4 regions of the Saccharopolyspora sp. NPDC002376 genome follow, and region 3 is predicted to be linked to each of the others. Evidence: riboswitches for the same ligand, from Rfam matches in the RefSeq annotation. Region 3 holds a riboswitch; each other region holds the start of a gene.

Region 1 (7,693 bases), on a different contig from region 3:
CAACTGCGTCGAAGCCGAGTCCGACCTCGACGCAGTTGTCGTTGTGCGGGCTGTAGCTGGACTTGCGCCACTGGATCTCGACGCAGGTGCCCTGTCCTTGGGAATAGCTGGACTTCCGCCAGTTCGTCATCGCTGGCCTCCACGACTTCATCGAGCGAACTCGTCCGCGACGCGCAGGATGAACTTCTCGGATTCAACCGGATCTAGCGCAGCCGCAACGAGTTGTTGCCACAGCAGAGTGTAGGCGTGGACGTCCTCGTGTCCGTCCAGGTAGCGGCCGTCTGTGAAGTCCTCGACGTAGACGAATTCGAGAGGTCCGGCGTTGCCAGGTGACGGTACGCGGAACAGCTTGAAGTCATGCGTCGCACGTGGGGCTGTTGCTGCGTCGAAAGGGAGAACCTGGATTTGGATGTTCTTGAGTCGTGCGATCTCGGCTACGTTGCGGAGTTGTTCTTCCATCAGCTTCCGGTCGCCCACGTGGCGGCGAAGCGAGGACTCGGATAGGACGAAGCTGACCTGTGGTGCATTGGATTTGGTCAGGACGGCCTGTCGTTCCAAGCGTGCTTCTACGGCATCCTCAGTGGACTGATCGCTGAGTTGCAGCTGGGCCGTGGTGAACAGCGCGCGGATGTACTCCTCTGTTTGAAGCAAGCCGGGCACGATCTCGGTCTGGTACTGGAAGATCGCGGAAGCGTCCGCTTCGAGGTCCACGGCCATCCGGAAGTACTTGGAGTACACGGATCGATAGCCGGACCACCGACCGCGGTCCTGGCTTCCTCGTGCCAGATCGAGGAGTTCGTCCAGGTCGACAGCGTTCGGCACGTGTTGTTCGTAGCCGTTCGCGAGCTTCTTCAGCAGATGCTGCGGCAACGCGGTGTGGCCGCGTTCGATCCTGCTCATCGTGCTGTTGGTCTTCCCGATGAGCTTGCCAGCAGCGTCGAGGTCGAGACCGGTCTGCTCCCGCGCGTGACGCAGGAGGTGGCCTACGAGGAGTCGCCGGACGGTCGGTGTTGGCATGCCGTAGAGCATCGCACTCGGTCTGCCCACGAGGGTTACACCCTTTCGCGTGGCAGTTGATCGTTTCCCTTGCGCCTCAACAGTACCTTCAATCACATTAAAGTGGGATTGCAACAAGTTGGGAGAGGGCGATGGCTGGGGACTTCTTCGGGGTGGACTGGTTCTGGCGGCCGATTGGCGTTGGGCGGCATGCCTTTGGCGTTGCTGCGAAGCGGGCTGAGCCTCATGACTCGGTGGCGTCGTTCTGCGGGGTTGAGGTTGAGGCGTGGCAGGTGCAGCGGCTTCCGCCGGAGTCGGAGTGGATCGACCAGGACACCTGCATGGATTGCTGGGTGCGGATCAGCGCCAGGTGGTCGTGAGTGCGTGGCAGTGCTCCAGCACGGCTGCGCACTCACGACATCTGACCTGCACAAACGCGACTTTTGGCGAAGGAATGGGGACGGGGATGTTCTGGCTTCAGGTGACCACGCTCGTGCTCGTCAACGTGCTGATCGCGAGCATGTTGTTCATTCGGCCGGCGCGGGCGCAGCACAGTGGTGCTGGGGATGGGGCGCTGAACGTGTGGCAGTTGATCGATGAGGTCGAGGCGGAGAGACGGCGACAAGTCGAGTCCACCGGTCGTCATCACCTCCGGTCGGATCCCTGAGCTGGTCCGGTGCCCGAATCCCCCGACCTCGCGGGCACCGGACCTCCCCGGTGGGCCGGGCGTCACCCCTCCCGGCGCCCGGCCCACCGCCCCCGGAAAGCTGATTGACTCTCCAGTGGCTGGAGTCCTTACGGTGGCGACGTCTGATCTGCTGGTCTGCTCGTCACGTCAGGAAGGGACCATGGCCGTTCGAAGTGACATCGGGGTCTGTCCCGAATGCCGAGCCCTGGCGCACGACCCACCGGATCAGGCGGAGTTGTCCGCTCCGAGGCGGGGGAAGGGGTGGGTGGAGAACACCACCTCCACCGGGACTTCGAAGTGCTCCGCGATGCGCAAAGCCAGGTGGAGGCTCGGGCTGTACTCGCCGCGCTCCAGGTAGCCCACCGTTTGGTAGTGCACGCCGAGGGCCTCGGCGAGCTGGCGGCGGGAGGTTCCCCGTTCCGCGCGCAGCATCGCGATGCGGTTGTAGATCGTCTCGCTCATGTTCCCTCCGCCGTCAGCGCACGCGCTGCATGGCTTTCTCCCTCCGCGCTGCCACGATCGAACCGGACTCGCGCCGCGCCATCCGCCGCAGGATCACCGGGGCCACGCTGAGTCCGAGCACGGCCCACAGGCCGAGCATCCCGATAGTTTCCAGGTGCCGCCAGGACTCGCCGATCTCGGCCGTCACCGCCGCGTCCGGCAGCAGCGCCGAGCGCATGCCCAGGCCCAGCCAGTACATCGGGAAGACCTGCGCGATCCACTGCACCCATTCCGGGAAGACGGTGATGGGGAAGAAGATCCCGGAGATCGCGACCAGTCCCATCATCGGCAGGAACATCAGCGCCATGCTGCTCGGTGTGTTGAACAGCGAGCCGAGGCTCGCCCCGATCGGGATCGTCGCGGTCAGGCCCAGGACCGTCAGCCCGAGCACGCCCAACCACGAACCCAGGCCGAGCGTGAAGCCCTCGAACATCACCAGGCACGGGATCAGCAGGATCGCCATGCTGATGAAGGTCATCCCGATGATCAGCACGATCTTGCCGATCAGGTAACCGAACATGCCGTGCGGCACGGCTTTGGCCCGCAGCAGCGTGCCGTCCTCGCGTTCGGTGACCAGCATCTGTCCCGTGCTGATCAGCCCGCCGAGCGCGATGGTCATGCCGAGCGCGCCGGGTACGCTCGTCATCCCGAGCGCGACGCCGTTCACGACGGAACTGCGTTGGGAGGACAGCACCACGAGCAGGATCACGGTCGGCGCCAGGTAGCCCATCAGGTCCTGCCGGTTGGCCAAGGTCTGGCGGAACTCGATCCACCCTCGCTGCAGCCCGACACGCACGGTGTTGGCGTTCACCGGTTCACCTCCACGTTCGCGAACGGCAGCGCGGCGATCTCGCCGTGCCCGGACTCGTGCGCCTGCACCAGCGCCATGTAGGTGTCCTCCAAGGTTGCCCGGCGCACTTCGAGGTCGGCTACGGATTCGCCGTGCTGCGCGAGCAGCTCGCGGACGAAGGCGGTCGCGTCCGCCGCGGAGTGCACGAACCGCTGGCCGTCGACGGACCACTTGATCTCGGAATCGGCGGTGACCTGCCGGGAGAGCTGGTCGGCGGAACCGTCGGCGACGATGCGGCCGCCAGCCAGGATCAAGATGCGGTCGGCCAGCTTCTCCACCTCGTCCAGGTCGTGCGTGGTGAGCAGGACGGTGGTGTCCTCGTCGGCGAGCTGGTGCACCAGGTCGTGGAACTCGCGCCGGGCCTGCGGGTCGAAGCCCACCGTGGGTTCGTCCAGGAACAGCAGTTCCGGGCGGCCGACGATGCCGATCGCCACGTCCAGCCGGCGCCGCTGCCCACCGGAGAGCTGCCGGATGCGCTTGTCCGCGTGCTCGGTCAGCCCGACCGCGTCGACGAGGTCGTCGGTGTTCCACGGCTTGCGGTAGGGCGTGTAGTAGCTGCTCAGGTGTGACAGCAGTTCGCGCACCTTCCACTTGCCGTGGTCGCGCCAGGACTGGAGCACGACGCCGAGCCGCGCCCGCCAGCGCTCGTCGCCGTGCGCCGGGTCGGCGCCGAGGACTCGGACGTCGCCGCCCGACCGCATCCGGAAGCCTTCCAGGATCTCGATCGTGGTGCTCTTGCCCGCCCCGTTGGGCCCCAGGAGCGCGAGGACTTCACCGCGGCGCGCGGTGAAGTCGACGCCTTTGAGCACGTCCGTCGTTCCGTAGCTCATCCGCAGGTCGCGAACGTCGAGCACGGTCGTATCGGTGGATGGCGGTATCGCGTGGTCGTTGGTAGCTGTCATTTCCCCAGTACCTTCTGTAATGTACATTCGTCGATATGTAGTACAGATACTACATCTCCGAAGCGGGGCTGATCGAGTGTGGCGTGGATCTCAGCATCGGAGAGATCGACTTCAGCCGCGGTGGACGGCGGCCGGATACTGGACGGGCCTTGCCAACGGGGGTTCGGTGGATAGCCTTGGCAGTGCTGGTGGTTCGTCCGCTTCCGCGCAGCGGGAGGGGACGAGGCAAGAGGGAACCCGGTGCGAATCCGGGACTGCCCCGCAGCGGTGAGCGGGAACGACCGCCGTCATCGAGCACTGGACGCCAACTTCTGGGAAGCGACGGCCAATAGGAATCTCCGATTCGGAGAGCGCCCGCGAGTCCGAAGACCTGCCGCCGGTGCGCCCGCTGACCGGTGGGCGCGGTTCGAGGTCTCGTGGGAGGACCTGACCGACGAGCGGCTGCTGCCTGCCCGCTGGTCCACGCCCGCACGACCTCGGCACCCCTGATGTCGAGCTCGCGAGGTGAGGACTTGACCGGCAAAATCGGATCGACCGTACTCGGGTATCCCCGGATCGGCCCGAAGCGAGAGCTGAAACGAGCCCTGGAGAGCTACTGGGCGGGCCGTTCCAGCGAGGCGGAACTGCGCGAAACCGCCCGGAACCTGCGCGTCGACACCTGGCGCCGGCTGCGCGACGCCGGCCTGGACTCGGTGCCCAGCAACACTTTTTCCTACTACGACCAGGTTCTCGACACCGCCGTCACCTTCGGTGCGGTGCCCAAGCGCTACACCGAGCTCGGACTCGGACCGCTGGACACCTACTTCGCGATGGCGCGGGGCGTGGATGCGGTGGCGCCTTTGGAGATGACCAAGTGGTTCGACACCAACTACCACTACCTGGTGCCGGAAATCGGTCCGGGCACGAAGTTCTCGTTGGCCGACCGCACGCCCGTCGAGCAGTACCGCGAGGCGCTGGAGGCCGGGGTGACCACGCGCCCGGTGATGGTCGGTCCGCTGACCTTCCTGCTGCTGGCCAAGTCCGCCGCGGGGGATTCCTTCCAGCCGCTGGGCAAGTTGCCTGAACTCCTCGAGGCCTACGCCGAACTGCTGCGCGAGCTGCACCGCGCCGGGGTCGAGTGGGTGCAGCTCGACGAGCCCGCGTTCGCCGCTGACCGCACGCCCGAGCAGCTCAAGGCGCTCGGCGATGCCTATCGGCAGCTAGGCGGGCTGTCCGCACGGCCGAAGCTGCTGGTAGCGGGGTACTTCGGCGACTTCGGCGAGGCCCTGCGGGTACTCGCGGGAACTCGGGTTGAAGCGTTCGGCGTGGACCTGGTGACCGATCCGTCCACTGTGGATTCGCTGTCCGGGGTGCCGGGGTTGCGGGACAAGACGCTGGTCGCCGGGCTCGTCGACGGGCGCAACATCTGGCGCACCGACCTCGACCGCGCGCTCACCACGGCGGCCACCCTGCTCGGCTTGGCCGGTGAGGTCGCCGTGAGCACGTCGTGCTCGCTGCTGCACGTGCCCTACGACGTTCAGGTCGAGGACATCGATCCGCAGGTCAAGTCCTGGCTGGCCTTCGCCGCGCAGAAGATCCACGAGGTCGTGGTGCTCGGGCGTGCTCTGCGGGACGGTCGGGACGTCGTGGCCGACGAGCTCTCCGCCGCACGCGACGCCATCGCCGACCGGGCGGGTGCGACGCGCGTGCGCAACAACCGCGTCCGCGCGCGGCTGGAGTCGCTGCGGCCGGAGCACTCGCAGCGCGGCGACTACCAGAAGCGGCGTGCGGCGCAGCAGAAGTCCTTGCAGCTGCCGCCGTTGCCGACCACGACGATCGGTTCGTTCCCGCAGACCACCGACGTCCGCAAGGCGCGCGCGGCGTTCCAGGGCGGACGCATCGACCGGGCCAGTTACCAGCAGCGGATGCGCGACGAGATCAAGCGCGTGATCGAACTGCAGGAGGCGATCGGCCTCGACGTGCTGGTGCACGGCGAACCCGAGCGCAACGACATGGTGCAGTACTTCGCCGAGCACCTGGACGGGTTCATCAGCACCGCCAACGGCTGGGTGCAGTCCTACGGATCCCGCTGCGTGCGACCGCCGATCCTCTACGGCGACGTGTTCCGGCCGGAGCCGATGACCGTCGAGTGGGCGACCTACGCGCAGAAGCTCACGTCGAAGCCGGTCAAGGGCATGCTCACCGGGCCGGTCACCATCCTGGCCTGGTCGTTCGTCCGCGACGACCAGCCGCTGGGCGACACCGCCGCGCAGGTCGCGATGGCCATCCGCGACGAGGTCCAGGACCTGGAGGCGGCCGGGATCCGGGTGATCCAGGTGGACGAGCCGGCGCTGCGCGAACTCCTCCCGCTGCGTGCGGCCCAGCACGAGGCGTACCTGGAGTGGGCGGTGTCGGCGTTCCGCCTGGCGACCTCCGGCGTCGCCGACTCCACCCAGATCCACACGCACCTGTGCTACTCGGAGTTCGGCGACGTGATCGACGCGATCGTGGCGCTGGACGCCGACGTGACCAGCATCGAAGCCGCCCGCTCGCGGATGGAGGTGCTGGACGACCTCAACGAGGTGGGCTTCGGCCGCGGCGTCGGGCCGGGCGTGTACGACATCCACTCCCCGCGGGTGCCGGACGCGGCGGAGGTGACCGACCTGCTGCGGGCGGCCCTGCGCTCGGTCCCGGCGGACCGGCTCTGGGTGAACCCGGACTGCGGTCTGAAGACCCGCGGCTACGCGGAGGTCGAGCCGGCCCTGAAGAACCTGGTCAGCGCAACGGAAGCGGTCCGCCGCGACCTGCCCTGACCACGCGGGTTGCGGGTGGTGCCGTACTCCCACCACTCACGGCACCACCCGCAGCACCCCCACGTCAGGTCTGGGGCGCGAGGTCCGGCCCGAGGGAGGAGAACTTCTCCCGGGAGACCACGCGGGGCGGGGGCCAGGTGATGTTGCGCGGCGGCCAGGACTGGCGGGTGCGCTTCAAGAACCACTCCGGGGGTTCGTACATCGGCGGCTCGAAGTCGGCGGGCAGCATGCTGCGCCACTCGACGTCCTTGGTGCGCTCGGCGAACTCGTCCTTGAGCGCCTGCAGCCGCTCGGGCTGGGTGAGCAGGTCGATCGCCAGTGCCGCGAGGTACTTCGACGCGGACAGCAGCGCCGCGTGGCCCATGGGGGCCGCGGTGGTCGCGGCGAACGCCCAGTTGTGCGTCTTGCAGCCGAGCGGGGCGACTGCGGTGCCGAGGCTGACGGTCGGAACCTGCCAGCTGATGTCGGCGACATCGGTGGAACCACCGCCCAGGAACACCGGGTTCGGCGGCTCCAGCTCACCGATCTCGGTGGCCGCGCCCTTCTCCGGCAGTCCGAGCGAGGCCTGGATCTGCCGGGCCAGCCGCTGATCGTCGTCGCTGAACCGCGGCGGTCCGATCTGCAGCATGTTCTCGTGCAGCAGCTCGGCGGCCGACTTCGACGGCAGCTTGTTCCAGCAGGCCGCGGTGATCTTGTGCTGCACCTTGGTCTGGCTGGCCTGCGCGGCGGCTTCCGCGCAGGAGACGACCTTGTCGAACAGCACCTTGACCCGCTCCGGGCTGCCCTCCCGCACATAGTAGGAGATCTGCGCGATCTCCGGCGTCACGTTCGGCGCGTCGCCGCCGTTGTTGATCACGTAGTGCAGCCGCCCTGACGGAGCCAGGTGCTCCTCGCGCAGGAACTCGGTCATCGTGGCGAGCATGATCGCCGCGTCCAGCGCGCTCTTGTTGCCCAGCGGGATCCC
Region 2 (7,693 bases), on a different contig from region 3:
CCGGCCGCTCCGCGACCGCGACCGCGAGCGCCGTCCCGGCGCCCCGTCGCCGAGCCCCGGCACCTCCAGCAGCCGCGCCCGGAACGCCGGCGTCGGCGCCGCTGGCGCCTTGTCCGCCGGCGCCCGCCCGTCGCTCCGCTCCTTGTCGTCGCTGCGCTCCGCGCCGCCTCCGCCTGACGGCTCCGTCGGCTCGTCCGGCGTCTGACCACCGCCTCCGGGGCCGTCCGGCCCCTCCGGCGGCTCGTCGTCCTCGGCGTGCTCCGCCGCCTCGGCAAGTGCTTGTTCCAGCTGGTCTTCGGCCATGCCCGGCTCGTCGAACGGGTCCCGGCGACGCCGGTGCGGCAACGCGAGCCGGGCCGCTGCTTCGACATCAGCCTCAGCAACTTCGTCGGCTCCGCGCCAGGCCGCGTGCGCGATCGCGGTGCGCGCCAGGACGAGGTCAGCGCGCATCCCGTCGACGTCAAAAGAAGCGCACAGCGCGGAGATTCGGCGAAGTTCGGAGTCCGGCAGTGTCACGTGCTCAACCCGGTCCCGCGCAACGCGGATGCGCGAGGCCAGGGATGCGTCGGCATCGGCCCACTTCGCGGCGAACCCGGCCGGATCGGCTTCGAAGGCCAGTCGTCGGCGCACCACCTCGGTGCGGGTCGCGACCTCCCGCGACGCCGCGACCTGCACGGTGAGCCCGAACCGGTCGAGCAGCTGCGGCCGCAGCTCACCCTCCTCCGGATTCATGGTCCCCACCAGCAAGAACGACGCCGCGTGCGAAACCGAGACACCTTCCCGCTCGACGTGCGCGCGCCCCATCGCGGCGGCGTCCAGCAGCAGGTCGACCAGGTGGTCGTGCAGCAGGTTCACTTCGTCGACGTACAGCACGCCGCGGTGCGCGGCGGCGAGCAGACCTGGCTGAAAGGCGCGGACGCCCTCGGTCAGCGCGCGCTCCAGGTCGAGCGAACCGATCAGGCGGTCTTCGGTGGCGCCGACCGGAAGCTCGACGAGCTGCGCCGGGCGCTGCACCGCGGTCGAGTCGTGCGGCCCGTCCGGGCACTGCGGGTCGGGGTCGCTCGGAGCGCACCTGAAGCGGCAGTCGGCGACCACGTCCAGCGACGGCAGCAGCGACGCGAGCGCGCGCACCACGGTGGATTTCGCCGTGCCCTTCTCGCCGCGAACCAGCACTCCGCCGATGCGCGGGTGCACGGCGTTGAGCAGCAACGCCAGCTGGAGATCGTCGTGGCCGACGACGGCCGAGAAGGGGAAGCGCGGAGCAGCGGACATGCCGGTGTTCCTTCCTCGGGGTGCGGACGCCCCGGTGGCGGGAACAAGGGATCGCAGTGTCCTGACTCCCGGATCACCGCGCCCCTCCGGCCTTCCCAGGTCTCCCCGGTGGCTCTCGGGGGAGGGCCGCTCCCCGGTCACAGTGGCGCCGACCGCGCCGGATTCACACCGGCTTCCTGCCGCACCCCTTGCATTCGGATCATGGAGCATCGTCGCAGAACCGCGACGGCGGACCAACCTTCCGCGGCCTCCGCGAGACGTGCGCCACTGCCCGTGGGTCGTGCGCACTTCGCGGTGTCACAGCACCGCAAAACGCTCACGAGCAGAAACGGGTGCGTCCGTCAGGAGCGGCGGCGCGGCTCGCGGCGCATGTCGACGTGCGGAATGCCGTCTTCGAGGTACTCGTCCCCGTCTTCGACGAAGCCGAAGGAGCGGTAGAAGTCCTTCGCGTTGACCTGGGCGGCGAGCACCGCGGGCGCGTTCTGCACCTCGGCGACGGCGGCGCGCATCAGCTTGCGGCCCAACCCCAACCCGCGCGCGGACTTGGCGGTGCACACCCGGCCGATCCGGAAGACACCGTCGGGATCCTCGAGCAGCCGCAGGTAACCCAGCACGTAACCGTCGGCCGAGTCGATCCAGAAGTGCCGGGTGGCGTCCTCCAGGTCGCGACCGTCCAACTCCGGATAGGCGCACTCCTGCTCGACGACGAACACGTCGACGCGCAGGCGCAGCATCCGGTAGAAGTCCTCGGCGTCCAAGTCCGCGGTGTAGGCGCGGTGGACGGCGGTCGCGAGCGGGTGCAGGGTCATCCCTACTTGGATATCACAGCGGGGTCTCAAAACCCGCATTCACCAGCACCGGGAGTAGCCAACAACACTCCGCGAACCACCGCTCGACCCGCAGGAGGTCGAGCGGTGGTTCGGTGGGTCAGAACTGTGCGGCCAGTTCGTTCGCGTAGGTGGACAGGCGGGTGTAGACGCCCGGGGTGTTCGGGCGGCCGCAGCCGGTGCCGTAGGAGACGACCCCGATCAGTCGGTTGTCCGCCACGATCGGGCCACCCGAGTCCCCGGCGCAGGCATCGCGGCCACCTTCGGGCACTCCGGCGCAGAACATGCTGCGCGGGTCGTAGTTCGAGTAGGCGCTGCGGCACGCGTCGTCGGTCGTGACCGGGACGTCCACCGAGCGCAGAGTCGTCGATGGCAAGCCCTGCTCGCTGGTCTTGCCCCAGCCGTAGACGCGGCCGACCGTGCCGGGCCGGTAGTGCTCGGTGTCGCCCTGGTCGACCACCGGCAGCTGCTTCTGCGGCATCGGCTCGCGCAGCGTCAGAACCGCCACGTCGTCACCGGTGGTGTAGCCGCGGAAACCCGGGTGCACCCAGATCCGGTCCACCTCCGCGACCGCGCCGTCCGCGACGGTCAGGTCGGGGCGGCCCGAGATCGCGCGCAGCTGCTTCGGGTCGCGCTGGCCACCGGTGAGCGGTTCGACCGTGCAGTGCGCGGCCGTGACGACCTTGATCGGCGTCACCAGCGCGCCGCCGCAGAACTGGCGGCCGGAGCCGTCGGTCAGGGCCACCACCCACGGGGCTTCCTCCGTGGTGGTCTCGGAGCCGCCGAGCACGCGCGCCTGCGGTTCTTCCGCCGCGCTCGCCGTCACGGGGTTCGTTCCGGCCAGCGCCACCACTGCGCCGGTGATCACGAGCCGCAGCACTGCGGTTCCGGTCCTGCCACGCGCCACGTCGAGCCTCCCACTGTCGCGGATCTTGCCGACGGCACACCGTAGTCAGCCGGATACCAGAACATCGCGAGGCACAACTCACACGTGGCCAGGAAAATATTTCGTTAAGATAGTCGATGCCGGGAAATTTTACTGAGCGCGTCGACGCTGACAGCTGCTCATCCTTCCCCTGTCGACACGGATCCAAAGCGTCTCTGCGCATCGGGTCCGTGAACTGCGCCTGACCAGGTGACAGATCCAACCCGATCAAGTGATCAGTGCTGTGCGCTGTCGCGAAGGAGGAACCGTGCTCGTGGACCTGACCCCGTTGCCCGCCTTCCTGGTGGCGAGCGTGGTGGTCGTGCTCACCCCCGGCGTCGACATCTTCCTGCTGCTGCGGACCTCGCTGAACCGCGGCCGCCGGGCCGGTCTGCTCGCGCTCGCCGGGATCCACACCGCGAGCATCCTGCAGGTGGCCCTGGTGATCTCCGGGCTCGGCGCCCTGATCACCAGCCACCCCGCCGTGCTGTCCACGTTGAAGTGGGTCGGCGCCGCCTACCTGGTCTACCTGGCCGTGATGGTCCTGCGCGGGCTGTGGCTGACCAGGCAGGAGACCGCCGACGGCGCGCTCAACGGGCCGGTCATCGACAACTCCAACCCCTACCTGCGCGGCCTGTTCAGCAACCTCACCAACCCGAAGATGCTGCTGTTCAGCCTGGCGTTCCTGCCGCAGTTCGTGGGTTCGGCCGCGCAGCCCACGCTGCAGCTGGTGATGCTCGGGGTCGTCTTCCTGGTGCTGGCCCTGATCTGGGAGGCGTCGATGGTGCTCGGCGCCGCGAAGATCGCCGACCGGCTAAAGAACCCTCGCGTCGCGAAGTCGCTGGACATGGTCAGCGCGGCGGCGTTCCTCACCATCTCGATCGGGTTGGTCGCCAGCTGACACCACCGCGCAGGTGACCAGCGCGAGACCGACCAGCACCAGCAGCAGCACCTGCGCCGAGGCAACCGGGGCGAGCAGGCTGATCACGAACGGCGTGCAGAAGCCCAAGTAGGCGATGCACCAGAACACCGCGGTGAGCCGGGCCAGCGCGCCTGGTCCGGCGATCCGGCCGACCACGGTCAGGCAGAAGGTCACGCAGAACCCGTAACCGCCGCCCATCAGCAAGCAGGCCAGCAGCGCCAACCACGGCAGCACCCACGTCACGGACACCACTGCCAGCCCGAGCCCGGCCGCCAGCGCCAGAAGGCCGACGACGGCCGGAGTCCGCTCGCCGCGCTGGGCGACCCGGCGCGCGATCGGCTGCACGACGGCCCCGAAGCCCGGCGTGATCAGCGCGGTGATCCCGGCGTAGGCGATCTCGAAACCGTGCAGGTCGCTGGTCACCAAGCCGGGCAACGTCCCGAACGAGACCGTCGGCCCGACGAACACCCACGGCGCGACCGGCAGCACGAGCCATCGGAACCGTCGATCCCGGAGCGCGCTGCCGAGACCCCCGGACTCGGCCCCCTCCAAGCGCGTCTCCGGGCACGACAGCGCGAGCCCCAAACCGGCCGCGGACAGCAGCAGATGCGGCAGGTACGCGATGACCAGTGGATACGGGCCCCACTGCGCGATCAGCGCGGACACCAGACCGCTGATGCTGAAGCCCACCGACAGCATCACCCCGGCCCGGCGAGCGCCAGCGCCATCCTCGACCGCAGTGCCGAACGGCGGATGCGACAGCTCCCGAACCCAGGCGCTGCCCGCGGCCAGGACCGCGCCCGTGCTCAGACCGGTCAGCAGCCGGCCCACCGCCAGCCAGAACGCCCCGCCGACGCCGATCATGAGCGCGACGGTCGCCACGGCGTTGACCACGACCGCGCCGAGCACGACGGGACGCCGACCCCGGCGGTCGCCCAGCGGACCGCCGAACAGCAGGCCCGGCAGCAAGCCGACGACGTAGAGCGCGAGCAGGCCCGTCGTCATCTGAGCGGACAGCCCCAGGTCGTGCTGGTACGCCCCCAGCAGCGGCGAGAACTGGTTCGCTCCCCAACCCGCGGCGGTCAACAGGAACGCGGCGGACAACCACTTCTTCTGCACAGCATGTGGTTCTATGCCGCCAAGAATTGGCACCGCACTGGCCGTTCAGGATTCGTGAACGCAGCAGTGATCTCCGCCTCTCGCGAGCTCGCCGGGCGCCAGAGCTTCCGACGCTTCGTACGCTGCGGGTATGGACCTGCGTCGGTTGACGTCCTTCCTGGCGGTCGCGGAGGAAGGTCACTTCGGCAAGGCCGCCGAGCGGCTGTTCCGGTCGCCCGCGTCCGTCACCGCGCACATCAAGCAGCTGGAGCACGACCTCGGCGTCCAGCTCCTGGACCGCACGCCCGTGCGGCTCACCCCGGCCGGTGAGCGGTTCGTCGGGCACGCGCGATCTCTGCTGGCCGCGCTGGACGCGGCGATCGAGGACGTGGCCGAGGCTCCTTCGGAGCGAACGCTTCGGGTCGGCGTCATGAGCAACGGCTCCGCCGAGCTGACGCCCGCCGTGGTGCAGGCGTTCCAGCGGGCCTGCCCGGAGGTCTCGGTCGAGTTCGTCGCACTGGACTTCACCGAGCACGTCTCGGCGCTGGTGCAGCACCGAGTCGACGTGGCGTTCGTGCGGCCCGTCCCGGTGGACGAGCGGATCGCCGTGGACGTGGTGACCACGGAGCGGCGCATCGTCGTCGTGCCGGCGTCGTGGGAGCTGGCCGACGCCCCGGCCGTGCACCTGGACGACGTGCTCGAACTGCCCTTCGTCAGCCTCCCCGAGCACACCCCGCGCCAGTTCAGCGACTACCTCTACTTCTCCGACGCCCGCGGCGGCCTGTCACCGCACCGCAGCAAGTCCCGCGCGGTGACCCCGCACGAAGTCCTGACCACCGCAGCCGCCGGCCGCGGCGCCGGATCGGCGTTGGAGTCCTTCCAGCGCTACTACCCGTGGCCGGGCACGGTCTGCGTGCCGGTGATCGACGCACCGCCCGACCACAGCGTCCTGGCCACCCGCGCGGACGACCGCAACCCAGCGGTCCGAACCTTCCGCTCGCTGACCACCAGCCTCGCCCGAGACCTAGGCCCCCGCCTACGACTCGTCTGAACACCGCATTTCTTTCGAGACGCCGAAGGCGTTTAGCCCACCCTCGGCACTCGTACCGTCGCGCAAAGTAGAGCTCCTCAGACATTCTCCGAACATGGCTCGGCCGGGGCGCTCCCGCTACGCCCCGGCCGAGTCGGTGCTGGATCAGGAATCCAGCTGCTTCTGGACCTCGTCGTGGTAGGTGGCCACGCGGGTGTAGATGCCCGGTGCGTTGGGCCGTGCGCAGCCGTTGCCGGTGGAGACGATGCCCACCAGCTTGTTCTCCACCACCAGCGGTCCGCCCGAGTCGCCCTGGCAGGCGTCCACGCCGCCCTGCGGGAACCCGGCGCACACCATGGCGTCCGCGTTGTACTGCGAGTACGCCTTCTTGCAGTCGGCATCGCTGCTCAGCGGAACGTCCGCCTTCTGCAGGGTTTGCGATGCCTGGCCGCCTTCGGCGGTGGCCCCCCAGCCGAGCGCCGTGGCCGTCTTGCCCGCCGCGTAGAGCGCCGTGTCGTCCTTGGACGCCACCGCCAGCGGCTGCTGCTGCAGGTCCTGGCCGAGCGTGAGCACCGCGACGTCCGAACCGGTGTTGGCGTCCTGGTAATCGGGGTTGACCCAGATCCCGGTCACCTTGACGACCGTGCCGTCATTGCTCTGCTTGTCCTCCCGGCCGGCGACGACCTGGACCGACTCCGGTTTATCCCCGCTGACGCAGTGCGCCGCGGTGATGATCTTGTTGGCCTTGGCGACCGTGCCACCGCAGAACTGGTTGCCCTGGGTGTCGGTCAGGAACACCACCCACGGGTAATCGGTGATCTTGGCCTGCTGTCCCCCGACGATGGGGGGCGCCGCCGTCGACGCGGTCCCGGACTCCGCCGCGTCAGCCGCTGTTGTCAGCAGTCCCGACGACAAGGTTGCCGCTGCCAGCAGTCCGGCCACCGACCACACCCGGCTCCGTGTGTCCGCCATGTCGTGCCTCCTCCCCCGGAGCCTTCCGACAAGCCGCGTTTTCGACCTGCCGCCTCCGGCTCGATTGAAGTGTCCATTAGAAAGAGGATCACGACCCGCTGTTGGATACAGAAGCAGCAATGAGCACAACCCGTTCGAGTGGAAAACCCTGCCAATTTCCACTCGGACGACTTACGCTCACTGTCCAAAAAGGACTCTAATACCCAAGGTTCTTTCACCGCCGGGGAATGCGTATTCGCACTCATGACACCGGACGCTTGTCAATACTCCGATTAGTTCCCCAATTCCAGGTGAAGAGTCCGGAGTTCGCAATGCAGGCCCGGCAAGGCAGAACCAAGTCCAACATGGACATATCAGACGCGCGGGCGCGGTCGAACATCGCACCCGCATGAGATGACCTGGTGAAACGACTCGCGATCAGTAGCCAGCGGCGCGGTCCACGAGACCGAGCAGCGGCTCACCGGCGAGACGACGGCGGACGTTGTCCTCGACCCGGCGGGCCAGCGCCGGAATCAGCAGCGACTTCGGGTTCGCCGCGTGGGGCGAGATGATCGCCCGCGGGTGCTGGAACAGCGGGTGGCCGTCGGGCAGCGGCTCCGGGTCCGTGACGTCCAGCGCAGCGCCGCCGATGCGCTCCGCGTCCAACG
Region 3 (7,693 bases):
AGGTCCGGGTCGTGGTAGATCGCGATCGGGTTCTCCCCGAAACCACGCGGCGGCTGCACCATCAGCACGACGTTGCCCGCGCGGACGGCGGCGAGCACGATCTCGCCGTCCGGGTCCTGGGAGCGGTCGACGAACAGCTCGCCGGGCGGCACTCCCCAGTGCTGCTCGATCTCGCCGCGCAGGTCCTCGGGCAACGTCGCGAACCACTCCGCGTACCGGCGCGCGGGAATGCGGACCGGGTTGCCGCTCAACTGCTCTTCGGACAGCCAGTCGCGGTCCTGGCCACCAGCGGCGATGAGCGCGTGGATCAGCGAATCGCCGTCCTGGTCGGCGACACCGGGCAGTGCGTCCGGACCGTCCGCCGGGCCGATGTCGTAGCCCTGGTCGCGCAGCTCCCGCAGCAGGCGGACCGCGCTGACCGGGGTGTCCAGGCCGACCGCGTTGCCGATCCGGGAGTGCTTGGTCGGGTAGGCCGACAGCATCAGCGCCAGGCGCTTGTCCTGCGGCGGGATGTGCCGCAGCGCGGCGTGGCGGACCGCGATGCCGGCGACGCGGGCCGCCCGTTCAGGATCGGCGACGTAGACCGGCAGGCCTTCGGCGTCGTTCTCCTTGAACGAGAACGGAACCGTGATCAAGCGGCCGTCGAACTCGGGCACTGCCACCTGCGTGGCCATGTCCAGCGGCGACAGGCCTTCGTCGTTCTCCTCCCACGCGGCGCGGCTGCTGGTCAGGCACAGGCCTTGCAAGATCGGGATGTCGAGTTCGGCGAGCGCGCCGACGTCCCACGCCTCGTCGTCACCACCGGCCGAAGCGGTGGCGGGCTTGGTGCCTCCGGCGGCGAGCACGGTGACGACCAGCGCGTCCGCTTTGCCCAGCTGTTCCAGCAGTTCCGGGTCGGGTGCGCGCAGCGAGGCGCAGAACAGCGGTAGGGCTTGGCCGCCGGCGTCCTCGATCGCCTCGCACAGCGCGTGCGCGAACGCGGTGTTGCCCGCCATGTGGTGCGCTCGGTAGTAGAGCACCGCGACGGTCGGGCCTTCGGTGCGCTGCGGGGTCCGTTCGAGCACGCCCCAGGACGGCGTTTCCGCCGGCGGTTCGAAGCCGTGGCCGGTGAGCAGAACCGTGTCGGAGAGGAATCGGTGCAGCTGAGCGAGGTTGTCCGGGCCGCCATGGGCGAGGTAGCGGTGCGCTTCGGCGCACACCCCGGCCGGCACCGTCGAGCACTCCATCAGCTCGGCGTCCGGGGCCTGCTCACCGCCGAGCACGACCACCGGGCGCGGTCCCGCCAGCAGCGCGTCCAGGCCCTCTTCCCAGGCCCGGCGGCCGCCGAGCAGCCGCACCACGACCAGCTCGACGTCCTCCAGCAGCGGCGGCAGGTCATCCACGCCCAGCCGGGCGGGGTTGCCGAGCCGGAAGTCGGCGTCGGCGGCACGGGCGCTGAGCAGGTCTGTGTCCGAAGTGGACAGAAGTAGGATCATGCGGATCGCTCCTCGGCTCGGCGAACGGCGTCGCTGGGCCAGGGCGCGCTTGCGCAGCGCATGACGGCACCTCTCTCGGGGTTCCTCGCCCCGGTCGGCAGGTCCAACGGCGACCGGAGTCTCCTGGCTCCCGGATCAGCGCTCGCTCCGCCTTCCCGTCCTGTTAGGACAGTGGCATCGTGGAGTCCGCTCCCCGGTGACAGTGGCGGGACCGCGCCGGATTCGCACCGACTTCCTCCGCACATCGCCGCATGATGCTGCGAACTACTTTCCGCAACGGGGTGATCCTACGTCAAGGTTCGCGAGCATGATGCGCGTCGCACCGCGTTTGGTTTGCGTCCGCAACTACCCGGGTCCGTAGTATCTGCCGCGTGTTGCGAAGAGCCAGACCTGAACGGGATGCGTGTCCTGGCGCGTTGCGGGTGCACGAGGCCGCCGACGGCGGACTGGCCCGGATCCGCGTTCCCGGCGGCGCGCTGACCCCGTCCCAGGTTCGTGCGTTGGCTGCCGTCGCGGCGTTGGGGGACGGTGGACTGGAGCTGACTTCGCGGGCGAACCTGCAGGTCCGCGGCCTGCCGCCCGGGGCGTCGCAGGAGCTCGCCGCGCGGCTGCGCGAAGCGGGGTTGTTGCCGTCGGACACGCACGAGCGAGTTCGCAACATCATCGGCTCGCCCTCCGCTGATGGGCGCGAGCTGGTGGACGTGCGAGCGGTGGCGGCCGAACTCGACGCGGCGCTCTGCGCGACTCCGGAGTTGGCCGAACTGCCTGGACGTTTCCTGTTCGCGGTCGATGACGGCAGCGGCGACGTCAGCTCGCTCGGCGCCGATGTCGCGCTGCGAGCGATGTTCGCGGACACCGTCGCGTTGCTGCTCGCCGGAATGGATTCTGGTGTACGAACGACCCCGCAGCGAGCCGTTGGAGTCGCCATCGCAGCCGCCGAAGCTTTCTTGGTGGAGAAGGCAGCGCAGGGCTGTTCGGCATGGCGATTGGCCGAACTCGACGGCGGGGCGCGACGGATCGCTGAACGACTGGGCGCCGAGGCTGTTTCCGCCGATCCGATGCCCCCGGTGCCGACCACGCATGCGCAGGTCGGGCGCGTGATTCGGCGTGACGGAACGGTTTCCGTCGTGGCGGGCGCACCACTGGGCCGTCTGACGCGAGAACAGGTGGATATCATCACCGCCGCATCCGACGCCGCGGGCGAACTGCGCCTGACACCTTGGCGGACCGCGGTCCTGCCTGGCATGCGACCGGACGAAGCCGGTCGGTGGGCGTCGGAACTCGGTGCGCGCGGCCTGCTCACCGACCCCGCTTCGGCCGGGGTCGGGGTGACCACGTGCGCTGGTCGGCCCGGGTGCGCGAAGGCGCTGGCCGATGTCCGGGAAGACGCCCGACGCTCGTCGTCGCTCGGTGACCTGCCGGTGCACTGGTCGGGATGCGAGCGACGCTGCGGCCGACCGCCGGGGCGCGTCGTGGAAGTGCTGGCCACCGAGGTCGGCTACGAGATCGGTCTCGACGGGGCGACGCGGACTTCCGAAGCCGATGTCGACCAGGTATCCGCCGCGCTCGGCGCGGCACGGAGGAAAGTGTGAACGAGAACAGCTCCCGCTACCGCGGGGTGCCCGAATACGTCCGGGAAGGTGCGGAGATCTACCGCCGCTCCTTCGCCACGATCCGCTCGGAAGCCCGGCTGGACGGCTTGCCGCCGGACGTGGCCGGCGTCGCGGTGCGGATGATCCACGCCTGCGGCATGGTCGACCTGGTCGAGGACATCGCGTTCTCGCCGGAGGTGGTGGCCAACGCGCGTGCGGCGCTGCGCGAGGGTGCGCCGATCCTGTGCGACGCCGCGATGGTCGCCGCGGGCGTGACCAGGCGGCGCCTGCCGGCGGACAACCCGGTGATCTGCACGCTGTCCAACGAGCGGGTTCCGGAACTGGCCCGCGAGCTGAACACGACCCGCAGTGCGGCGGCTTTGGAGCTCTGGCGCGATCAACTGGCCGGGTCCGTGGTCGCCATCGGCAATGCGCCGACGGCGTTGTTCCGGCTGCTGGAAATGATCGAGGACGGTGCCGACAAGCCCGCCGCGGTGCTGGGCCTACCGGTCGGGTTCATCGGTGCGGCGGAATCCAAGGACGCGCTGGCAGCGCACCCGAGCGGTTTGGAGCACCTGGTGGTGCGCGGCCGTCGGGGCGGCAGCGCCATGGCGGTAGCCGCCATCAACGCGATCGCGAGCGAGGAAGAGTGAGCAGCAACGGCAAGGGCACGCTCTACGGCGTGGGCCTCGGTCCTGGCGACCCGGAACTGGTGACGGTCAAGGCCGCCCGGCTGATCGAGCAGGCCGAGGTGATCGCCTACCACAGCGCTCGCCACGGCCGGAGCATCGCGCGGTCGGTCGCCGAACCGTACCTGCGGGCGGGGCAGATCGAAGAAGCGCTGGTCTACCCGGTGACCACGGAGACCACCGACCACCCGGGCGGCTACCAGGGTGCCATCGACGAGTTCTACGCGGACTGCGCGGCCCGGCTCGCCGCGCACCTCGACGCCGGGCGGGACGTGGTCCTGCTCGCCGAGGGCGATCCGCTCTTCTACGGCTCCTACATGCACATGCACAAGCGGCTGTCGGGCCGCTTCCGGGCCGAGGTGATCCCGGGCATCACGTCCATCAGCGGCGCCTCGGCGACCCTGGGCCGGCCGCTGGCCGAACGCGACGAGACCTTCACGGTCCTGCCGGGCACCCTCCCGCCGGACGTCCTCGCCGAGCGGCTCGCCCAGACCGACGCCGCGGCGGTCCTCAAGCTGGGCCGCACCTTCGAAGGAGTCCGGGAGGCGTTCGAGAAGGCGGGCCGCCTGGACGAAGCCTGGTACGTCGAGCGCGCAACCACGGACCGCGAGCGCTACCAGCCCCTGGCCGAAGTCGATCCCGAGACAGTCCCGTACTTCTCCCTGGCCCTGTTGCCCAGTCCGGCCAACTCGCAGGGTGGGGTGTCAATTTCGCGAGAAATTGACGTTGCCGAAACCGCAGGTCAGGGTGAGGTCGTTGTGGTGGGGCTCGGGCCTGGTGGGCGCGAGTGGGTGACGCCGGAGGTTCAGGCGGCGCTTGCCGCGGCTGACGATTTGGTCGGGTATGCGCCGTATCTCGCGCGGGTTCCGGACAATCCTCGGCAGCGCAAGCACGCGTCCGACAACCGCGTTGAGTCGGAGCGGGCGGAGTTCGCGCTGGAGCTGGCTCGGCGCGGGTCGAAGGTCGCGGTGGTTTCGTCCGGTGATCCGGGTGTGTTCGCCATGGCCAGCGCGGTGCTGGAGGTCGCGGCGGAGCGCTCGGACGTGCCCGTGCGGGTTCTGCCCGGGATGACGGCGGCGCAGGCCGTGGCCAGTCGAGTCGGGGCGCCATTGGGGCACGACTTCTGCGTGCTGTCGCTGTCCGACCGGCTCAAGCCGTGGGAGGTGATCGTCGAGCGCCTGCGGGCCGCCGCGGCAGCCGACCTGGTGATGGCGATCTACAACCCCGCTTCACGCAGCCGAACCTGGCAGGTCGCGGCCGCGCGGGACGCGATCCTGGAGCACCGCCCGCCGGACGTGCCTGTGGTCATCGGGCGGGACATCGGTGGCGCGGAGGAGAGCATCAAGGTGGTGCGCCTCGCCGACCTCGATCAGTCCGATGTGGACATGCGGTGCCTGCTGCTGATCGGGTCATCGACCACGCGAATCGCCAGCGGTGCCAACGGCAACGACGTCGTGTTCACCCCGAGGCGCTACCCGGCGTGACCGCGCAGCACGTCATCGATCCAGGCCACGGCCTGCTCGACCGTCCCGGCCGACGGCGCGTCGGGCCGGGGCGGACGCTGCACCATCACCACCGGCAGCCCGAGTTCGCGGGCCGCGACGAGCTTCGCGCTAGTCATCGAACCGCCGCTGTTCTTGCTGACCAGCGCATCGATGCGGTGCTCCCGCAGCAGCGCGAGCTCGTCGTCGAGGGTGAACGGCCCGCGCGCGAGCAGGACGGTCGTGCGCGGGGGCAGCGGTGGTTCGGGCGGATCGACGGTGCGCACCAGGAACTGGAGATCGAGCTCGGCGAAGTGGGCCAGTCCCTGCCTACCGGTGGTGAGGAAGATCCGTTCACCCAGCTCCGGCAGCAGTGCGGCGGCTGCGGGCATCGAGGGCGCCGATCGCCAGTCGTCACCGGCCTCCGGCTGCCAGGCGGGACGGCGCAGGACCAGCAGCGGGCACCCCGCGCGCTGGGCGGCGATCACGGCGTTGTCGGTCATCGTCCGGGCGAACGGATGAGTGGCGTCGATGACCGCGCTGACCTGCTCGTTCCGGATCCAGTCGGTCAGCCCGTCCGGCCCGCCGAACCCGCCCACCCGCACCTCGCCGGGGGGGAGCTGCGGCGCGCGGACCCGTCCGGCGAGGGAGGATGTGACGTGCAGATCGGACTGCTCGACGAGCCGTTCGGCGAGCTTCCGGGCCTCGCCGGTGCCACCGAGGATGAGCACGCGGGTCATCCGACCCACCCCGTTGCGAACCACATGAGGAGCATTCTCCCGGTATGAGTGGACGAACGGAGGGATCGGGCCTCCGGTACGGCTGGACGACTGGCGCCTGCGCTACGGCGTCCACGGCTGCCGCCTACACGGCCTTGCTGACCGGGACTTTTCCGGATCCGGTGGAGATCCTGCTGCCGAAGGGACACCGCCCGGCCTTCGCGCTCGCCCGCGAACGGCTGGGGGACGGGTTCGCGACGGCAGGCGTGGTCAAGGACGCCGGTGACGACCCCGACGTGACCCACGGCGCACTCGTGTCGGTGACGGTCCGGCACGCGGAACCGGGGTCGGGCGTGGTCTTCCGCGCTGGTGAGGGCGTCGGCACGATCACCAAGCCGGGTCTGCCGCTGCCGGTAGGAGAGCCGGCGATCAACCCCGTGCCGCGGCAGCTGATGAGTGATGTCGTCGCGCGCGTGGCTGCGGAGCACAGCGGAAGCGGGGACGTCGTCGTCGAGGTGTCCGTTGACGGGGGCGAGGAATTGGCCCGACGAACCTGGAATCCGCGATTGGGCATTCTCGGCGGACTGTCCATTTTGGGCACAACGGGTGTTGTCGTGCCGTACTCGTGCTCGGCGTGGATCGACAGCATCCGCCGCGGGGTCGACGTGGCGCGCGCGGCCGGACTCGAGCACGTCGCCGGGTGCACCGGCAGCACCTCGGAGAAGGTCGTCACGCAACTCTACGACCTGCCCGGCGAGGCAATGCTGGACATGGGCGACTTCGCCGGTGCGGTGCTGAAGTACCTGCGCCGACACCCGGTTCCGCGACTGACGGTCGCCGGCGGCATCGGCAAGATCTCCAAGCTCGCCGACGGCCACCTGGACCTGCACTCCAAGCGCTCCCAGGTGAACTTCGCCCTGCTCGCCGAAATCGTCCGAGACGCGGGCGGCAGCCCCGGCCTGACCAGCAAGATCACCGGAGCCAACACGGCCCTGGAAGCCCTCCAGCTCTGCACGGAGGCGAACCTCCCGCTCGGCGACCTCATCGCCGACCGAGCCCGCAACTCCTGCCTCGAAACCCTCCGCGAAGCCCCGATCGCGGTGGACGTCGTCGTCATCGACCGAGCCGGAACCATCGTCGGCCGAGCCGAGGCCTGACCTGGGGTGGATCACAGTTTCAATTGAAACTGTGATCCGTCGTGCCTGGGATCTACAGTTTCAATTGAAACTGTAGATCAGGAGCCCGCACCCCAGGCCGGTTCGGAGCAGTCAGTCCCGGCAGCGGTTCGCCGAGTAGAGGTGGCTGTCCGGGAATTCCGATGCGGTGAGGACTTCGCCCACCACGACGACTGCGGTCCGCGTGATACCCGCAGCCCGAACGCGCTCGGCGATGTCGGAAAGCGTTGCCCGGAGGACGATTTCGTCAGGCCGGCTCGCATTCGCCACCACGGCAACCGGACAATCCGCACCATAGTTGGGCACGAGCTCCTCGACCAGCTCCTCGATGCGGTTGACCGCGAGGTGCAGCACCATCGTCGCCCGGCTCTGGCCGAGCGTGGCCAGGTTCTCGTGCTCCGGCATCGGCGTCGCACGGGCGGAAGTCCGGGTCAGCACCACGGTCTGCCCGACGCCGGGCACGGTGAACTCCCGGTTCAGCGCAGCCGCCGCCGCGGCGAACGCCGGCACACCCGGCACGACCTCGTACGGGATGCCGACAGCGTCGAGGCGGCGCATCTGC
Region 4 (7,693 bases), on a different contig from region 3:
AGGCCAGCGCCAATAGCTCAACTGGCAGAGCAGCTGACTCTTAATCAGCGGGTTCGGGGTTCGAGTCCCTGTTGGCGCACTCGGCACAGCGAGATGCCCTGCTCATGCAGGGCTTTCACTTTGTCACCGGGAAACCGAAGAGGGAACCCGACAACTAAACCAGCGCCAATAGCTCAATTGGCAGAGCAGCTGACTCTTAATCAGCGGGTTCGGGGTTCAAGTCCCTGTTGGCGCACTCGATATTGTGGAACGCCCTGCTTACGCGGGGCGTTTCGCCATTTTTGTATCTCGTCATTACTTTGGGGGGGTCGACCCCCCAAGCCCCCCACGGTGCGGGGTTGCTTCTCGGACGTACCTCACCATGGGTGGTGTACCCGGCCTGGGTAGTCCTTGTGACGACAACCTGGCTCGGAGTGGGTTGTTGCCGTGGGCGCCTTTTGATCTTGAGTGGCGGCTAGGTGAGGCCTGAGGTTCTGAGGGTGATGTTCAGGCGGCCTTTTTTCATTCCTGTTTCTGGGGTTTTTGCTGGGGTTGTTCTTAGGACTCCGTGGTAGGCCAGGCGGGTTGGGCCTCCGAAGACGAAGAGGTCACCTGAGGACAGGGTGATGTCCTTGTACGGTTTGTTCCTGTTCTTCGTGTTTCCGAAGCGGAAAAGGCAGTCGTCTCCGAGGCTCAGGGAGACCACCGGGGCGTTGCTGTGCTCGTCCTTGTCCTGGTGCATGCCCATCTTGGCCGTCTCGTCGTAGAAGTTGATCAGGGCTGTGTCCGGGGTGTAGTCGGTGTCCGGTTGGTCGTAGACGTCCGCTACTGCCCTGCGGCCCAGGTCTGCTAGCCAGGCTGGGAAGGGGGTTACCGGGGAACCGTCGTCCGTTGTCTTCGAGTAGCGGTACGGGGTCCAGTGCCAGCCGAGGCAGACCGTTCGGACCGACATCACTCCGCCGCTGGGGAGCTTCGGTGAACGCATTCCTGCCCTCGCCCACTCTCGGCAGGCTTGCACCAGGTCGCGTTGTTCTTCCAGGGTCAACCAGTCCGGGATGTGGACTGCTCCTGGGGCGATCTCCGCTCGGGTGCGCGGAATCAGCGAATCCATCGGCGCTCCTGTTCGCTCATGACTCGATACTGGCAGTTCTCGCTGGTCGTGAGGACCGTCTCAGCACTGGATCACGCAGGTTAATCAGGTTAGGCTCACCGAACTTCGACATCTAGTGAACAGGTAGGAAGCACCATGCACCGTCCTCGTCGACTGCTCGCGGCGATCATCGCCGTGCTCGCTCTCGGCAGCGTCACAGCGTGCGGCACGCCTGCACCCGACCAGCCCGCACCGGACGGCGAGGGGCGCGTCGTCACGCACGCGATGGGGCAGACGACGATCGTCGGCACCCCGCAGCGGGTCGTCGTGCTCGACACAGGCGAACTCGACGCGACGCTGGCGCTGGGCGTCAAGCCCGTCGGCACCGTGCTGCCCGACGCCAACAAGTCCCTGCAGCCCTACCTGGCCGACAAGGCCGGCGACATCGAGATCGTCGGCACCATCGGCTCCCCCAACCTGGAGAAGATCGCCGCGCTCAAGCCGGACCTGATCCTGTCCAGCAAGGTCCGCGACGAGGAGAACTACGAGGCGCTGAGCAAGATCGCGCCGACGGTGTTCGCCGAAACCGTCGGCAAGACCTGGAAGGAGAACTTCCTGCTCGACGCAGACGCGCTGGGCAAGAAGGCCGAGGCGCAGCAGATCCTCGACAGCTACCAGCAGCGCGCCGCCGAGATCGGCAAGCAGGTCGGCGACCCGGCCGCGCAGCGGATCAGCATGCTGCGGTTCATTCCCGGCGACATCCGGATCTACGACAAGGGCTCGTTCATCGGCACGATCCTCGCCGACACCGGTTTCAGCCGCCCGGCCAATCAGGAGATCGACCAGACCCACACCAAGATCAGCCGCGAGCAGATCTCCCAGGCCGACGGCGACCGGCTGTTCTACGCGGCCTACGGCGACAGCGCCAAGCAGCAGATGAACGACGTGGTCAACTCGGTGCAGTGGACGACCCTCGGCGCGGTGCGCGAGGGCAAGGCCGTCGAGGTCCCCGACGACACCTGGTTCCTCGGCCTCGGCCCCATCGCGGCCAACCTGGTCCTCGACGACCTCCAGAAGTACCTCACCCAGCACTGACCCCCACCGCGCCCGGGTCCACCTGTCCCGACACACCCGGGCGCGGTGGGAGGTAGGCGATTTCAATGGAAATCGGACGTCTGATTTCCATTGAGGTTTTTCCAGGCTCGTTTTGCGTGGCGGTGCGGGTGCCGGTTGCGGGGGTGGGCTATGCGCCTGCAGCGCATGCGACCCTCGACGCGCGGCGCCGTCGTGCTTCGCGGTCACAGGCCAGACAGGATGAAAAGGCTCATTGGAATCGCGGCGGATCAGCGCGGAGCGATCAGGCGGAGGTCTGCGACGCTGCTTCCGATGCGGAGCTCGTCGAAGCCCGGTTCGACGTCCACGTTCACCGTGACCTCGGTTCCTGCGTCGGCCTCGACGACGGCGAAACCCGCGAGGCGCAGCGGATCCGCGGCATAGACCTGGACGACTTCGCGACCGGCCCGGTCACCGGTGTTGCGGAGCTTCACCCGCACCACGTTGTCGTCGACCGCAGCTTCCAGATACTCCCACGTGGTGTAGCCGAGCCCGTATCCGAAGTGGAACGCCGGCGTCGCACCGCGATCCAGGTAGGCGCGGTAACCGACTGAATTTCCCTCGTCGTAGCGGAGTTCGCCGTCCACCGGCTGCACCGCGGGAAGCGGCACCGGGACGTCGGCCAGCGCCGCCGGGAAGGTGGTCGGCAACCGACCGCCCGGCTCCGCTCGCCCCAGCAGGACGTCTGCGAGCGCGTCGCCGTACTCCTGGCTCCCGAACCACGTCCACAGCACCGCCGGAACTTCGCCACTCCACGGCATGAGCACCGGCGCTCCGGCGTTGACCACCACCACGGTGTTCGGGTTCACCGCCAGCACCTCGCGGACCAGTTCGTCCTGCGCGCCCGGCAGATCCAGCGAACTCCGGTCCCGTCCCTCGGTCTCGACCTCGTCGTTGGTGCCGACCACCACCACCGCGACATCGGCGCCTCGGGCGACCGCGAGCGCCGCGGCGAGCTCGCTCGCGTCGTCCCACTCCCGCGCCCGGTGGCCGAGCTCGACCGAAACCAGGCCCGCGGTGTTCTCCGGGGTGAAGTCCACGGTCAACGCCATCTGCCCCGACGAATCCAGGTCCGAATCCACCAGCACGACGTTGAACCGCTGCTCCGGCGGTTCCAGCAGGTCCGCCAGCAGGTCGTCGACATCCGCCGTGCGCGCCACGTCCGCCGCCAGCACCTCACGGCCCGAGACCTCGGCCCGGAAGTGCCCGGTGCCGTTCACCCCGAACACGTGCTCGCCGAGTTCCGCGCTCACATTCGCCCGCAACCGCAACGACTTCGCCCCATGCGGCAACCCGGACATTCTCGAAGTGCCTGCCGCCGAACGGACTCCGGTGCACGTTCACCGTCGGCGCCAGCACCACGTGCGCACCCCGGCGACGCGCCTCGTCGCCGAACAGCTCCCCCGCCGCCCGGGCCGCTGTCCGGTCCCAAGTGGCCCCCATCGCGGACGCCACCGGCAGCAGCAGCGACGTGTCGCTCTCGTCCCACTCCGTTCCGCGCACCCCGTTCGGACCGTCGGAGAGCACCATCGAGCGCAGTCCGACCTTCGGCATAGGATGCGACGTCCAGAAGCTGGCGCCGGTCAGCAGCCGGGCTTTCTCCGCCGTGGTCAGCTCCTCCAGCAACGACCACAGCTGCGCCTCGTCCACGGGCAACCCCTTTCGGCAGGCTCCGGTCGCAAGTTTCTGCCACCCGGCCGGGGAGCACAACACGCCGATATCTGCCCATTCACATCAGCCCCAAACCCAACATGTAGTGTGTCGCTCGCTGGTGGTTCACCGGAGCGATCTGGTGAGGCAAGAGGGAACCCGGTGCGAATCCGGGACTGCCCCGCAGCGGTGAACGGGAACGACCGTCGTGACCTGACCGCCCATTCCGGGCGGCGGTAGAGCACTGGGCCAACGCCTGGGAAGCCACGACCAGTAGGCCGCCCGTGAGTCCGAAGACCTGCCACCGGTGCACGCGACAAGGCGTGCTGTCCGGGGCCTCGAGGGCGGGTCCGCGTGGACGATCGGCGGCGCTCGTCGCCTTGGTCTTCTCGCGCGCGCTCGTGGTCCGCAGAGCTCGCGAGGGGAGAGAGCCAGTGACGGCCACACTCAACGACTGGACCGAGGTGTCCACCACGGTCCACCAGGCATGCGCCGGATTGTCCGGCGTGTCCGCTGAAGCCGTGCTCGACGAGGTGCGGCGCACCGGCTACGCGGGGATCAGCGACGACGAGCTCTCGCTGGCCCAGATCATGGCTGCCCGCACCCTGATCGAGACCGAACCGAACTACTCGCAGGTCACCGCCCGCCTGCTGCTGAACCGGATGCGCCGCGAAGCGCTGGAGTTCCTCGGCGTGGAGCCGGACTCGGACTACGCCGAGCACTTCGCCGAATACGTGCGCCGGGGGGTGGTGCTCGAGCAGCTGGACCCGGAGCTGGCGAACTTCGACCTTGACCGCCTGGGCCGCGCGCTGAAGCCCGAACGCGACCTGGAGTTCGGCTTCCTGGGTCTGCAGACCCTCTACGACCGGTACTTCCTGCACGAGGGCGGCGTGCGCTTCGAGCTGCCGCAGGCCTTCTTCATGCGGGTGGCGATGGGCCTGGCGCTGCGCGAGGACGACCGCGAAGCCCGCGCGATCGAGTTCTACCAGCTGCTGTCGTCGTTCGACTTCATGTGCTCGACGCCGACGCTGTTCAACGCCGGCACCACCCGCCCCCAGCTGTCCTCGTGCTTCCTGACCACTGTGGACGACGACCTGTCCGGCATCTTCCACTCGATCAGCAACAACGCGCTGCTGTCGAAGTACGCCGGCGGCCTCGGCAATGATTGGACGCCGGTGCGCGGCATCGGCGCGCACATCAAGGGCACCAACGGCAAGTCGCAGGGCGTGGTGCCGTTCCTGAAGATCGCCAACGACACGGCGGTGGCGGTCAACCAGGGCGGTAAGCGCAAGGGCGCGGTCTGCGCCTACCTGGAGACCTGGCACATCGACGTCGAGGAATTCCTCGACCTGCGCAAGAACACCGGCGACGACCGGCGCCGCACCCACGACATGAACACGGCGAACTGGGTGCCCGACGAATTCCTGCGCCGGGTCGAGGCCGACGAGCAGTGGACGCTGTTCTCCCCCGACGAGACGCCGGACCTGCACGACCTCTACGGCACGGCGTTCGCCGAGCGCTACCGCGCCTACGAGCAGGCCGCCGATCGCGGTGAGATCGCGGTGTTCAAGCGGGTCCGCGCGGTCGAGCTGTGGCGGCGGATGCTGACGATGCTGTTCGAGACCGGGCACCCGTGGATCACCTTCAAGGACCCGTGCAACCTGCGGTCCCCGCAGCAGCACTCGGGCGTGGTGCACTCCTCGAACCTGTGCACCGAGATCACCCTGAACACCAGCGTCGACGAGGTCGCGGTGTGCAACCTCGGCTCGATCAACCTGGCACACCACGTGACGGCCGACGGGATCGACGCCGAGCGCCTGGAGCGCACCACCCGCACCGCGGTCCGGATGCTGGACAACGTCATCGACATCAACTTCTACACGATCCCGGAGGCCCGCCGGTCCAACCTGCGGCACCGGCCGATCGGGCTGGGGCTGATGGGCTTCGCCGACGCGCTGTTCGTGCAGCGCATCGCGCCGTCGACGCAGGACGCGGTGGAGTTCGCCGACCGCAGCATGGAGCTGATCAGCTACCACGCGATCAGCGCGTCCAGCCAGCTGGCGGCGGAGCGCGGCCGCTACGAGACCTTCGACGGGTCGCTGTGGAGCCAGGGCGTGCTGCCGATCGACTCGCTGGAGCTGCTCGCCGAAGCCCGCGGTGGTGACATCGACCTCGACCGTTCGTCCACCATGGACTGGGCGGCGCTGCGGGAACGCGTCGTCCGCGACGGGATGCGCAACTCCAACGTGATGGCCATCGCGCCGACTGCGACCATCGCCAACATCTGCGGCGTCAACCAGTCGATCGAGCCGGTCTACCGGAACCTGTACGTCAAGGCGAACATGTCCGGCGACTTCACGGTGGTCAACCCGCACCTGGTCGCCGACCTCAAGCGCGTCGGGCTGTGGGACGAGGAGATGGTCGCCGACCTGAAGCTCCACGACGGAAGCCTGCTGCCGATCGACCGGATCCCGCAGGAGCTCAAGGAGCTCTACGCCACCGCATTCGAGATCGAGCCGCACTGGCTGGTCGACGCCGCGGCGCGCCGGCAGAAGTGGATCGACCAGGCCCAGTCGCTGAACCTCTACGTCGCCGCCCCCAGCGGTCGCAAGCTCGACGAGCTCTACCGGCTGGCCTGGCGCAAGGGCCTCAAGACCACGTACTACCTGCGCTCCACCAGCGCGACCCACGTGGAGAAGAGCACCCTGCGCGGCACCGACGGCAAGCTCAACGCCGTCCCGACCACGCCCACCGCGATCCCGACCACGACCGGAGTGGCCTGCTCCGTCGAAGACCCGGACTGCGAAGCCTGCCAGTGACGTCCCGGGGGATGGTCAATTCCGCGAGAAATTGACCATTCCCTCTCCCGACCGCCACCCCTACGGTGGCGCTTCGCGCCGCTGTCATCTAGGCCCGGGTGAACCTGGCTCTCCTCCTGAACCGAACTTCCTCCTGGAGCACCACGGCATGACCTCCCTGCAATCCTCCTCCGCCTCCGCCGGGCTCGGCGAGATCGACCGCTCCGGCGGGCGCGTCGACGTCAGCGAGAAGGCGATGATCAACGCCCGCGCCGACGTCAACCAGCTGCTGCCGCTGAAGTACGGCTGGGCGTGGGAGAAGTACCTCGCCGGCTGCAACAACCACTGGATGCCCACCGAGATCTCGATGCAGGCCGACATCGCGCTGTGGAAGTCCACCGACGGACTCAGCGACGACGAACGGCTGATGCTCAAGCGCAACCTCGGGTTCTTCGCCACCGCGGAGTCCCTGGTCGCCAACAACATCGTGCTCGCGGTCTACCGGCACATCACCAACCCCGAATGCCGCCAGTACCTGCTGCGCCAGGCCTTCGAGGAAGCCGTGCACACGCACACCTTCCAGTACATCTGCGAGAGCCTCGGCCTCGACGAGGGCGAGCTGTTCAACATGTACCGGGAGATCCCGTCGATCTCCGACAAGGACGCCTGGGCGCTTCAGTACACCCAGAGCCTGGAGGACCCGGACTTCGCGACCGGCACCACCGAGGCCGACCAGGCCTTCCTGCGCGACCTGGTCGCGTTCTACGTCATCTTCGAAGGCATGTGGTTCTACACCGGTTTCGCGCAGATCCTGGCGCTGGGCCGGCGGAACAAGATGGTCGGCATCGCCGAGCAGTACCAGTACATCCTGCGCGACGAGTCGATCCACCTGAACTTCGGCATCGACTGCATCAACCAGATCAAGTTGGAGAACCCGCACCTGTGGACCCCGGAGTTCCAGGTCGAGGTCCGCCAGATGCTCACCGAGGCGTGCGGACTCGAGATCGCCTACGGCCGCAACACCATGCCCCGCGGCATCCTCGGCATCAACGCCGATCTGTGC

Evidence for each region. Region 3 has a riboswitch for cobalamin ahead of cobN (cobaltochelatase subunit CobN). Riboswitches for the same ligand answer to the same signal wherever they lie in the genome.
Region 1: linked by a shared signal. The riboswitch ahead of metE (5-methyltetrahydropteroyltriglutamate--homocysteine S-methyltransferase) and the one ahead of cobN (cobaltochelatase subunit CobN) in region 3 are both predicted to bind cobalamin.
Region 2: linked by a shared signal. The riboswitch ahead of ACWCO2_RS05250 (putative cobaltochelatase) and the one ahead of cobN (cobaltochelatase subunit CobN) in region 3 are both predicted to bind cobalamin.
Region 4: linked by a shared signal. The riboswitch ahead of ACWCO2_RS27470 (ribonucleoside-diphosphate reductase subunit alpha) and the one ahead of cobN (cobaltochelatase subunit CobN) in region 3 are both predicted to bind cobalamin.

What each region holds. Positions count from the first base shown of each region.
Region 1 covers NZ_JBSFBZ010000003.1:56,053-63,745, forward strand. Annotated here, with positions in the region: gene ACWCO2_RS03225 (DUF397 domain-containing protein) at 1-130, opposite strand, end outside; gene ACWCO2_RS03230 (helix-turn-helix domain-containing protein) at 148-1,134, opposite strand; gene ACWCO2_RS03235 (hypothetical protein) at 1,478-1,663, shown strand; gene ACWCO2_RS03240 (helix-turn-helix transcriptional regulator) at 1,910-2,146, opposite strand; gene ACWCO2_RS03245 (ABC transporter permease) at 2,160-2,996, opposite strand; gene ACWCO2_RS03250 (ABC transporter ATP-binding protein) at 2,993-3,937, opposite strand; cobalamin riboswitch at 4,110-4,329, shown strand; gene metE (5-methyltetrahydropteroyltriglutamate--homocysteine S-methyltransferase) at 4,450-6,729, shown strand; gene ACWCO2_RS03260 (amidohydrolase) at 6,794-7,693, opposite strand, start outside.
Region 2 covers NZ_JBSFBZ010000004.1:209,940-217,632, reverse strand. Annotated here, with positions in the region: gene ACWCO2_RS05250 (putative cobaltochelatase) at 1-1,272, opposite strand, end outside; cobalamin riboswitch at 1,314-1,492, opposite strand; gene ACWCO2_RS05245 (GNAT family N-acetyltransferase) at 1,614-2,081, opposite strand; gene ACWCO2_RS05240 (S1 family peptidase) at 2,200-3,006, opposite strand; gene ACWCO2_RS05235 (LysE family translocator) at 3,293-3,925, shown strand; gene ACWCO2_RS05230 (MFS transporter) at 3,839-5,065, opposite strand; gene ACWCO2_RS05225 (LysR substrate-binding domain-containing protein) at 5,196-6,095, shown strand; gene ACWCO2_RS05220 (S1 family peptidase) at 6,240-7,046, opposite strand; gene ACWCO2_RS05215 (D-isomer specific 2-hydroxyacid dehydrogenase family protein) at 7,464-7,693, opposite strand, start outside.
Region 3 covers NZ_JBSFBZ010000011.1:116,781-124,473, reverse strand. Annotated here, with positions in the region: gene cobN (cobaltochelatase subunit CobN) at 1-1,475, opposite strand, end outside; cobalamin riboswitch at 1,574-1,754, opposite strand; gene ACWCO2_RS10965 (precorrin-3B synthase) at 1,898-3,067, shown strand; gene ACWCO2_RS10960 (precorrin-8X methylmutase) at 3,094-3,720, shown strand; gene ACWCO2_RS10955 (precorrin-2 C(20)-methyltransferase) at 3,717-5,240, shown strand; gene ACWCO2_RS10950 (cobalt-precorrin-6A reductase) at 5,228-5,977, opposite strand; gene ACWCO2_RS10945 (cobalt-precorrin-5B (C(1))-methyltransferase) at 6,022-7,113, shown strand; gene cobM (precorrin-4 C(11)-methyltransferase) at 7,225-7,693, opposite strand, start outside.
Region 4 covers NZ_JBSFBZ010000050.1:611-8,303, reverse strand. Annotated here, with positions in the region: tRNA gene ACWCO2_RS27500 (tRNA-Lys) at 7-79, shown strand; tRNA gene ACWCO2_RS27495 (tRNA-Lys) at 163-235, shown strand; gene ACWCO2_RS27490 (alpha-ketoglutarate-dependent dioxygenase AlkB family protein) at 455-1,090, opposite strand; gene ACWCO2_RS27485 (ABC transporter substrate-binding protein) at 1,226-2,164, shown strand; gene ACWCO2_RS27480 (glycoside hydrolase family 3 protein) at 2,413-3,435, opposite strand; gene ACWCO2_RS27475 (glycoside hydrolase family 3 N-terminal domain-containing protein) at 3,359-3,832, opposite strand; cobalamin riboswitch at 3,938-4,152, shown strand; gene ACWCO2_RS27470 (ribonucleoside-diphosphate reductase subunit alpha) at 4,267-6,651, shown strand; gene ACWCO2_RS27465 (ribonucleotide-diphosphate reductase subunit beta) at 6,800-7,693, shown strand, end outside.